Regions from separate parts of the Cohnella abietis genome, predicted to be linked through region 1. Evidence: riboswitches for the same ligand, from Rfam matches in the RefSeq annotation. Region 1 holds a riboswitch; the other holds the start of a gene.
The links. A riboswitch is a leader RNA that binds a small molecule or an ion and turns the genes downstream of it on or off. The one in region 1 is predicted to bind cobalamin.
Positions count from the first base shown of each region.

Region 2: it holds a riboswitch for cobalamin, as region 1 does, so the genes downstream of both, metE (5-methyltetrahydropteroyltriglutamate--homocysteine S-methyltransferase) here and KCTCHS21_RS00960 (S-layer homology domain-containing protein) in region 1, are expected to answer to the same signal.

Region 1 is NZ_AP019400.1:209,354-213,210, reverse strand. Features, by position in the region: gene KCTCHS21_RS00960 (S-layer homology domain-containing protein) at 1-2,525, opposite strand, end outside; cobalamin riboswitch at 2,791-2,978, opposite strand; gene motA (flagellar motor stator protein MotA) at 3,165-3,857, shown strand, end outside.
Region 2 is NZ_AP019400.1:1,890,439-1,894,295, forward strand. Features, by position in the region: gene metE (5-methyltetrahydropteroyltriglutamate--homocysteine S-methyltransferase) at 1-2,271, opposite strand, end outside; cobalamin riboswitch at 2,510-2,640, opposite strand; gene KCTCHS21_RS07795 (ribonucleotide-diphosphate reductase subunit beta) at 2,806-3,849, opposite strand.

The sequences.
Region 1 (3,857 bases):
GCGTCTGGTGCGAAGCTATCCTTGGAAACTCCGCTAACAAGACCAGCTGCAACGGCAGCTCCTACATCCTTTGCATACCACGCTTCGCTTGAAACATCCTTGAAAGGTACGTTGCTAGTACGCTTCAAGCCAAGACCGCGAGCAAGTGCGGCAACAAATTCCGCACGAGTAACGGCTTGCTGCGGTTGGAACAATTCTTTGCCATCATTTATGCCAAGTAGGAGCGGTGCCCCTCTAGAAATATTAACAGCATCCACAGCCCATGCAGCAATCTTGCTTTGATCCTTATAGCTGCCTACAATCGGCAGGGAAGTAACCGAGCGCACAACACTTGGTGCTTTGTCTTTCTCGTATCCTATCACCTGCAATGAATATAAGCCCTCTGGCAAGGCCTTCAGTGTCGCCTGACCTTTATCATTAGTAGTTACTGTAATGCCGCCAATACTTACTGTAGCGCCGACTACGGGTTGTGCAGGATCAAATTTATTGTCCGTCCAGTTCCATGCACGATTAGTGACTGTTACTGTGAACGCCTTGCCTGGCTTAGGCTGAGCAGGTGTGATCACAACAGGATCAACTAATTTAGTTGCGTCCCCGTAGTATACAACAACCTCGTCTCCATCCTCTAACAGGAATGTGCCTACTCCCTCACCCGGAATGACCCACGAGCCGTCTCGTACTACAGCGAACAACCAGCCATCGTAGCCGCCGTATTTTTTGGCAGTAATGCCACCAATGGATTCAATATATTTACCGTATTTGGAATCTACAACCTCGTACTTAACACCGTTAGCCTTTAGAAGCTGTTCTATCGCTTCCAATGCTGTTCCGCCTTGAGCATACCCGGAAGCTAATACCCCAGCATCCCCTTCAATACGTACGAGTGCTTTTTTGAAATAGGAAGCGACTTGAATATTGGATGTCCATGATAAGTAAGTAGGTACAGCGTCACTGCGATAGCCGTCTACAGTCAAGCTGTAGGATCCAGCCTTCGGTGCCTTCAGCTCTGCTTTGCCATCCTTATCCGTTGTAACTGTTTGTCCGCCTACTTTAACCTGAGCACCCTCAGCGGCACTGACGATCAACTTGCCAGAGTCCCAATCAAAGGTTTCCTTCTCCACCTTCACGATGGCAGGTTGTCCCTCACGGAGAGCTGCTGGCTCGAGCTTCACGGAGTGGATAAGCGCCGTTTCCATGCTGCCATAGTAAACAGAAAGCTCATCACCTGCTTGAAGAGCGAAGGAGCTCATGCCTTCCCCAATTGTCACCCATGCGCCATCGCGTTTGACCGCGTACAGCCAGCCGTCATATACGCCAAATTTATCATTTTCCAAGTCCGCTACCGAAATTAGAAGAGGTCCGTACTTCGGATCACGTTCTACAGCATAAGTAACATTGGAGCCATTAAGCACATTGACTAATGCTTCTAGTGCCGTCTTACCTGTTACAGAACCCGTTGCAAGGATACCTGATATACCGTTAACGGTAACATTTGTTTTCGTTGCTGAATTGACTCCCGAATACAGGCTTGGAAGTCCATCCATCCAACGCTCAACTGCTGTTAATCCAAGCAACGCGTTGAACGTCGCCATAGCATCGGCTTTACCTGCTGCTACGTGCGAGAACTGACCATCCTTCAAGCGATATTCTAACAGTCTTGCAAGAGTTGATTTGCCGTTCTTCACGAACCTCGAATCATCTACAGGATTAATCCCAAGAGAAGTAAGGGCAATAAGCACCTGCGCAGAGCTTTCACTGGATTCCGTTGGATTGCCGAAACCACCTGTATCCCGCTGAGCATTCGATAACCAAACAATAGCTTCATCTATAGTACCAGTAACATCTTTATTATCCTTATAAGGAGCAAGAGCAGTCAGTACCATTCCTGTAATATCAACATCGCTCTTACCTGTGCCAAGAGACCAGCCGCCATCGGTGTTACGATGATCGACCAACCATTTAATTAGATTATCTCTTGACCAAGTGTCTTTCGCTCCTGGCTGATAGCCTGCTGCATCTAGCGCGAGAAGAGCAAAAGCTGGCGCATTAATGCCCTGTGCTGTCAGCTTCTCGAAGTTAGCGATCTTGCTAAGTAAGTTAACCTTACCCGCTCCTACCTTGCTAGCATCGCCTCCATTAGCATTAATAGCCAATGCAACGCGTGCGTAGTCCGTTACTAACCGAAGCTTGCCACTATCTACGCTTTTATTTGCCTCAGGTAAATAACGGCTGGATACATCCTTTCCTGAACGAGCAAGACCGAAAGCATCCCAGTCACCAATCGGATTTGATTTGCTCAGAAGGGTCTGTAAGGAAGTAACCGCTTGACCCACTTGCTCTCTAGTAGGAGCAGAAGCTACTACAGCTGTCTCTTTCGTTGTTGTTTCAGCTGCTGCATCCGCAGCCTGTGCTTGATTCGCCCATGTACCTAATGATAATTGCAGCAACAATACCAATGCCAAGCCGCTACGCAGCCATGCCTTCCAGCTTGCTCTTGAACCTGATTTCGCTTCCCCGTACATCATTCCACACTCCTCTTCGAATGTCTCCGCCTTGCAGCGAAGGTTAACCTACTCTTACCTGAATACGCGCAACAAAAAAACATCTCCCCCACTGGAAAGATGTCTGCGTGATGGCTCCAGAGCTCACGCGCGCACTTGCGCGATGGCCATTCGCCCGATAACGGGAAAGAATGAGCCTTATACTCTGCCGCGGTACTCTAGTAGCCCAATAGCTCAAGATAGTCCCGCAATATGCCGCCACACCTCCCCTATTCCTCGTAGGATAATCGGGTGCTTGTCAAAACAGGTAGGTTTCCTGGCTCATGGATCTTCACTCCTCGGGCCTTCCCGCAAAGGTCCTTCGACCTTTCAGTGGCTTTTCCGATTGGCTCCCCATTGACAGTGGCGGGACCGCGCCGGAGTTATACCGGACTTCCCTATTAAGCTCTTGCGAGCACCTGTTTTCCGCCTTATTCACTTGTGTAGCCATCTTAACATGCAGGCTAGGGGCTGTCTATTGGATAAGCTTGTTATGAATTTGTGAAAAACACCAATATCCTCTAAAGCTTTGGCAAGCAGATGTCGATAAACCTATTATCGTGTCGGTTGTGAGAGTAAACTCCTAATCCGTACATAACAATCTTCCATATGCCGGGGTGTACGATGAAAAATTCAACTATTATTGGTTTGTTTCTAGGTTTTTTCTCTCTGATATTCGGAATGATTCTTAAAAAAGCACCACTCGCAAGCTTGGTCACCAATCCGGCTGCTTATGTCATCATCCTCGTCGGAACGGTTGCATCCGTCATGGTCGCTTTTCCTATGTCGGAGCTTGCTAAGGTTCCCAAGCTATTTAAGCTAATATTTGCAGAGCCAAAGCTACTCCCACGACAACAACTGATTAGCATGTTCATGGAATGGGCAACGATTACCCGCCGTGAGGGCTTGCTCGCACTCGAAGCCCGTGTAGACGAAATCGAAGATAACTTCCTTAAAAGCGGCATGCGCATGATTATTGACGGCAATGATCAAGATTTCGTACGGGATGTTCTACTAGAAGATATCTCAGCAACAGAAGAGCGCCATCGTGGCGGAGCACTCATCTTCTCCCAAGCAGGGATGTATGCACCGACACTCGGGGTACTAGGAGCGGTTATCGGACTTATCGCAGCCCTAGGAAATCTAGCCGAGATGGAGAAGCTCGCCCATGCTGTAGCCGCAGCTTTTATCGCAACCCTGCTCGGGATATTTACCGGTTACGTTATGTGGCATCCTATTGCCAACAAGCTTAAGCGTCTCTCCAAGCGTGAGGTTGATCTTAAGCTCATGATGGTTGAAGGTCTGCTCTCTATCCAA
Region 2 (3,857 bases), 1.7 Mb from region 1:
TTCAGCCATACGTTTCAGAGCTTCGATTGTTTCTGGCTCACCGCGAGTTTTCAGACCGCAGTCAGGGTTAACCCACAAGCGGTCAGCCGGTACTACTGCGAGAGAATCGCGGATAACAGCAAGCATTGTTTCTGTTTCTGGTACAACAGGGCTGTGAATGTCGTAAACCCCAAGACCAATACCGTTAGCATACGGTTGATGCTCAAGAGCATGGATTAAGGAGCCATGGCTTCTTGAAGTTTCAAGAGAGATAACGTCAGCATCCATTGCTTCTACAGCACCAATGATCTCATGGTAGTCGCAATAGCACATGTGCGTATGAATTTGAGTTTCGTCACGAACACCTGCAACACTACGGCGGAAGGCGTTAACCGACCACTCTAAGTACTCTGGCCATTCCCGGTGCTTAAGAGGTGCAATTTCACGAAGTGCAGGCTCATCAACCTGGATCATACCAATGCCAGCAGCCTCTAAACGCAATACTTCCGCATCAAGCGCGCGAGCGATTTGATCTGCGATTTCCTTAGGGGAAATATCGTCGCGGTAGAATGACCATGCAAGCATAGTAATTGGACCAGTAAGCATACCTTTAACTGGGCGATCAGTTAAGGATTGAGCGTACAGTGTGTCTTCGAGAGTCATTGCACCGCGGTCCATAACGTCTCCGTAAATAACAGGAGGCTTAACGCAACGTGAGCCGTAGGATTGAACCCAGCCGTTAGTCGTGAAGTGATAGCCATCCAGCAAGTGGGCAAAATGCTCAACCATGTCCGTACGCTCAAACTCACCATGAACAAGGACATCAATACCGTATTCCTCTTGACGACGTATCCACAGCTCGGTACGTTCTTGGAGCAATTGACGGTAAGCATCATCGCTCAGCTTGCCGCGACGCCATTCCAGCCGTGCTTTACGAATGTCCGCTGTTTGTGGAAGACTTCCAATCGTCGTTGTAGGGAGAAGAGGAAGCTTGAAACGTGAAAGCTGCAATGCATGACGTTCCGCGAAAGGAGAGCGTTCAGCGATGCTTTCTTCGCTTGAGCCTTGAGCTGCTGCACGATGACGAGCAGGATGACTACGAAGCGCTGCTAATGCGATACGGTTTTCTTCTAGGCGAGCAGGCAATGCTGTAGCTGCTCCACCATTCAAGCGAGCTTCCAACGCTTCGCTTAGTGCTACAACTTCTTCCAGCTTCTGGTCAGCGAATGCCAAAGCACCACGTACAACTGCATCGCCGCTAACTTCTACATTCACCGATACTGGGGAGTGTAGCAAGCTGGATGAAGGCTGAATGATCAGCTGTTCTGCTGGAATAAGAGAAGCTAATTCTTCAAGCAGGCCGAGAGCTTGATCTGGATCAACGCGCCAGATGCTGCGTCCGTTAACAACGCCGGCTCCGAGCTTCTTGCCTTTAGTCCAACCGAATTTCTTGATAGCATCTAAGTTATCAATTTTGCCCCGAACAAAGTCTAGTCCAATTCCATCGACTGGAAGGGAGAAGACAGCTTCAGGATGCTCAACCGCTCCAAAATACGTTTGCAGGTGAATAAGCAGCTTTGGATTAGAGGATTTCAGAGCGCCGTAGATCTCAGTGAGCAACGCCAAATGCTCTTCAGGAACATCGGTAACGAGCGAAGGCTCATCAATCTGAACCCAGCCAGCTCCTGCTTTAGCCAATTCCTCAAGCACAGTATTGTAAGCAGGGATAAACGAACGAACGAGCTCCGCAAAATTCTCGGAAGACACGCCTTTAGCCAATCGAACTAAAGTGTAAGGCCCGATAAGTACGGGACGAGTGAGTAATCCAGCTTCGCGTTTTGCTTCTGTAAAAGCATCCAACCAAGGATTGAATACAAGCTTTGGCTTTGGTTGTCCAGCAAGCTCAGGCACAAGGTAATGATAGTTTGTATCAAACCATTTTGTCATTTCGCATGCTGGTGCACCCTCGATGCCACGAGCCATTGCAAAATAAACAGCCAATGAATCGTTGGCACCCAAATGACGGAATCTGTCAGGAATTAAATCAAAGGCAGCAACGTGGTCGAGTACGGAATCGTACAATGTGAAATCACCGGATGGTACCCATGCAACGCCAGATTTTTTCTGTCTGAGTAATCTACGGATACGTAATTCCCGAATTTCTTTTTGAAAGCTTTCTTCGTCACGCTTACCGCCCCAGAATTCCTCAAGTAGCTTTTTCCATTCACGGTTTTCGCCGATACGTGGGTAGCCTACACCTGCTGTCGAGATTATTGCCATTGCAGTGTCCACATCCTTCAATTTTTTTCAACCTTTTTGCCAAACGCTTAGAATAAGCGGCTCTCGCCGCCCGGGGGATGGAGGATGAACGTTTATGTCGCAGGTTATTCAGAACGAACATGGTGTAACTTTGGATCTGAATAATCAAAAAAGCATGTTTCCCCTTTTTTATGGATAGATAAAAAAGGCAAACATGCTTGTGCATAATGCATTACATGCGCCGGATCATCCCTATCTACCGTAGGTTCCTTGGCTTTCCAAAACAATGGCAGGTATCTCTGGCTACGAATGATTAGCTAATCATTCGATACAGTGGCGGGACCGCGTCGGAATTGCACCGACTTCCCTATTAAGTCGCACACCGCTTGCTTGAGCTATTGCTACTAAGCAAACTGCGACGCCGTTGTTTCTACGTATGAGGTTGTTACATTAACTATACAGGATTTTTCGTCTAATATCTATACATTTTTGTGAATAAAAATTCAAATTATTAAAAAACCCTCAGAGCTAAAGAATAAACGCTCGGAGGGTTGGTAATCTTTTGTTCTACAGGTCGCCCCAATTTAAGTTGGATGATTTACTGTAGTTCGTAACCTTTTGCTCGAAGAAATCTGTTTTCATACCATTCATATTACTAAAGCTCTCTACCCAACGCATAGGATGCTCCGTAATTTCCGGATATAGAATTTCTAAACCAAGCATTTTAAGACGCTCATTGGACAAATATTTGATGTAGCTATCAATGATATCAGCTGTTAGACCGGGGATTTCGTTGTTCGTAATGGATTGGCCCCAAGAGATTTCTGTTTCTACAGCTGTTTTCATCATTTGACGCAGTTCCTCAATGAACTCGGCAGTGAACAATTCTGGATTTTCCTTACGGATTTCCCGGAAAATATTTTGGAACAACGCCAAGTGTGTCAATTCATCGCGCTGGATGTATTTGATTTCTGACACGGTTCCGAGCATCTTGCCTTGTCGGCCTAAAGCGTAGAAGAAGCTAAAGCCGCTATAGAAATAAATGCCTTCTAGAATGTAGTTGGCCATAATGGTTTTGAGCAGATTGCGGTGGGAGGAGTCGGCAATGAAATTCTCATATAGATCGGTAATGAACCTATTACGAGCTAGTAGCCTCTCATCATTACGCCATAGATTATAAATTTCATCACGCGCTTCCGCTGAGCAGACGCTATCTAGAATATAGCTGTAGCTCTGACTATGAACGGCCTCCTGAAAGGTCTGAACCGTAAGGCATAGATTTACTTCAGGAGCGGTGACATACTCATTTACGTTTGGTAAGTTCGCTGTTTGAAGCGAATCAAGAAAAATAAGGAAACTGATGATACGGTCGTAGCTTTTGCGTTCCGCTTCGGATAACAGCTTATAATCCTTTGCGTCTTGAGCAAGAGGAATTTCCTCGGGTATCCAGAAATTGTTCATCATCGTACGGTACATTTTCGTAGCCCATTCATATTTCACGTTGTTGAGCTCAATCAGGTTAGTGGTGTTTCCTCCAATAATCCGGCGTTTTCCCCAGTCCTGATCACCATGCTCGTTAAACAGCTTTTTCCGTTGCAATTGCTCATCCATTTCCCTAG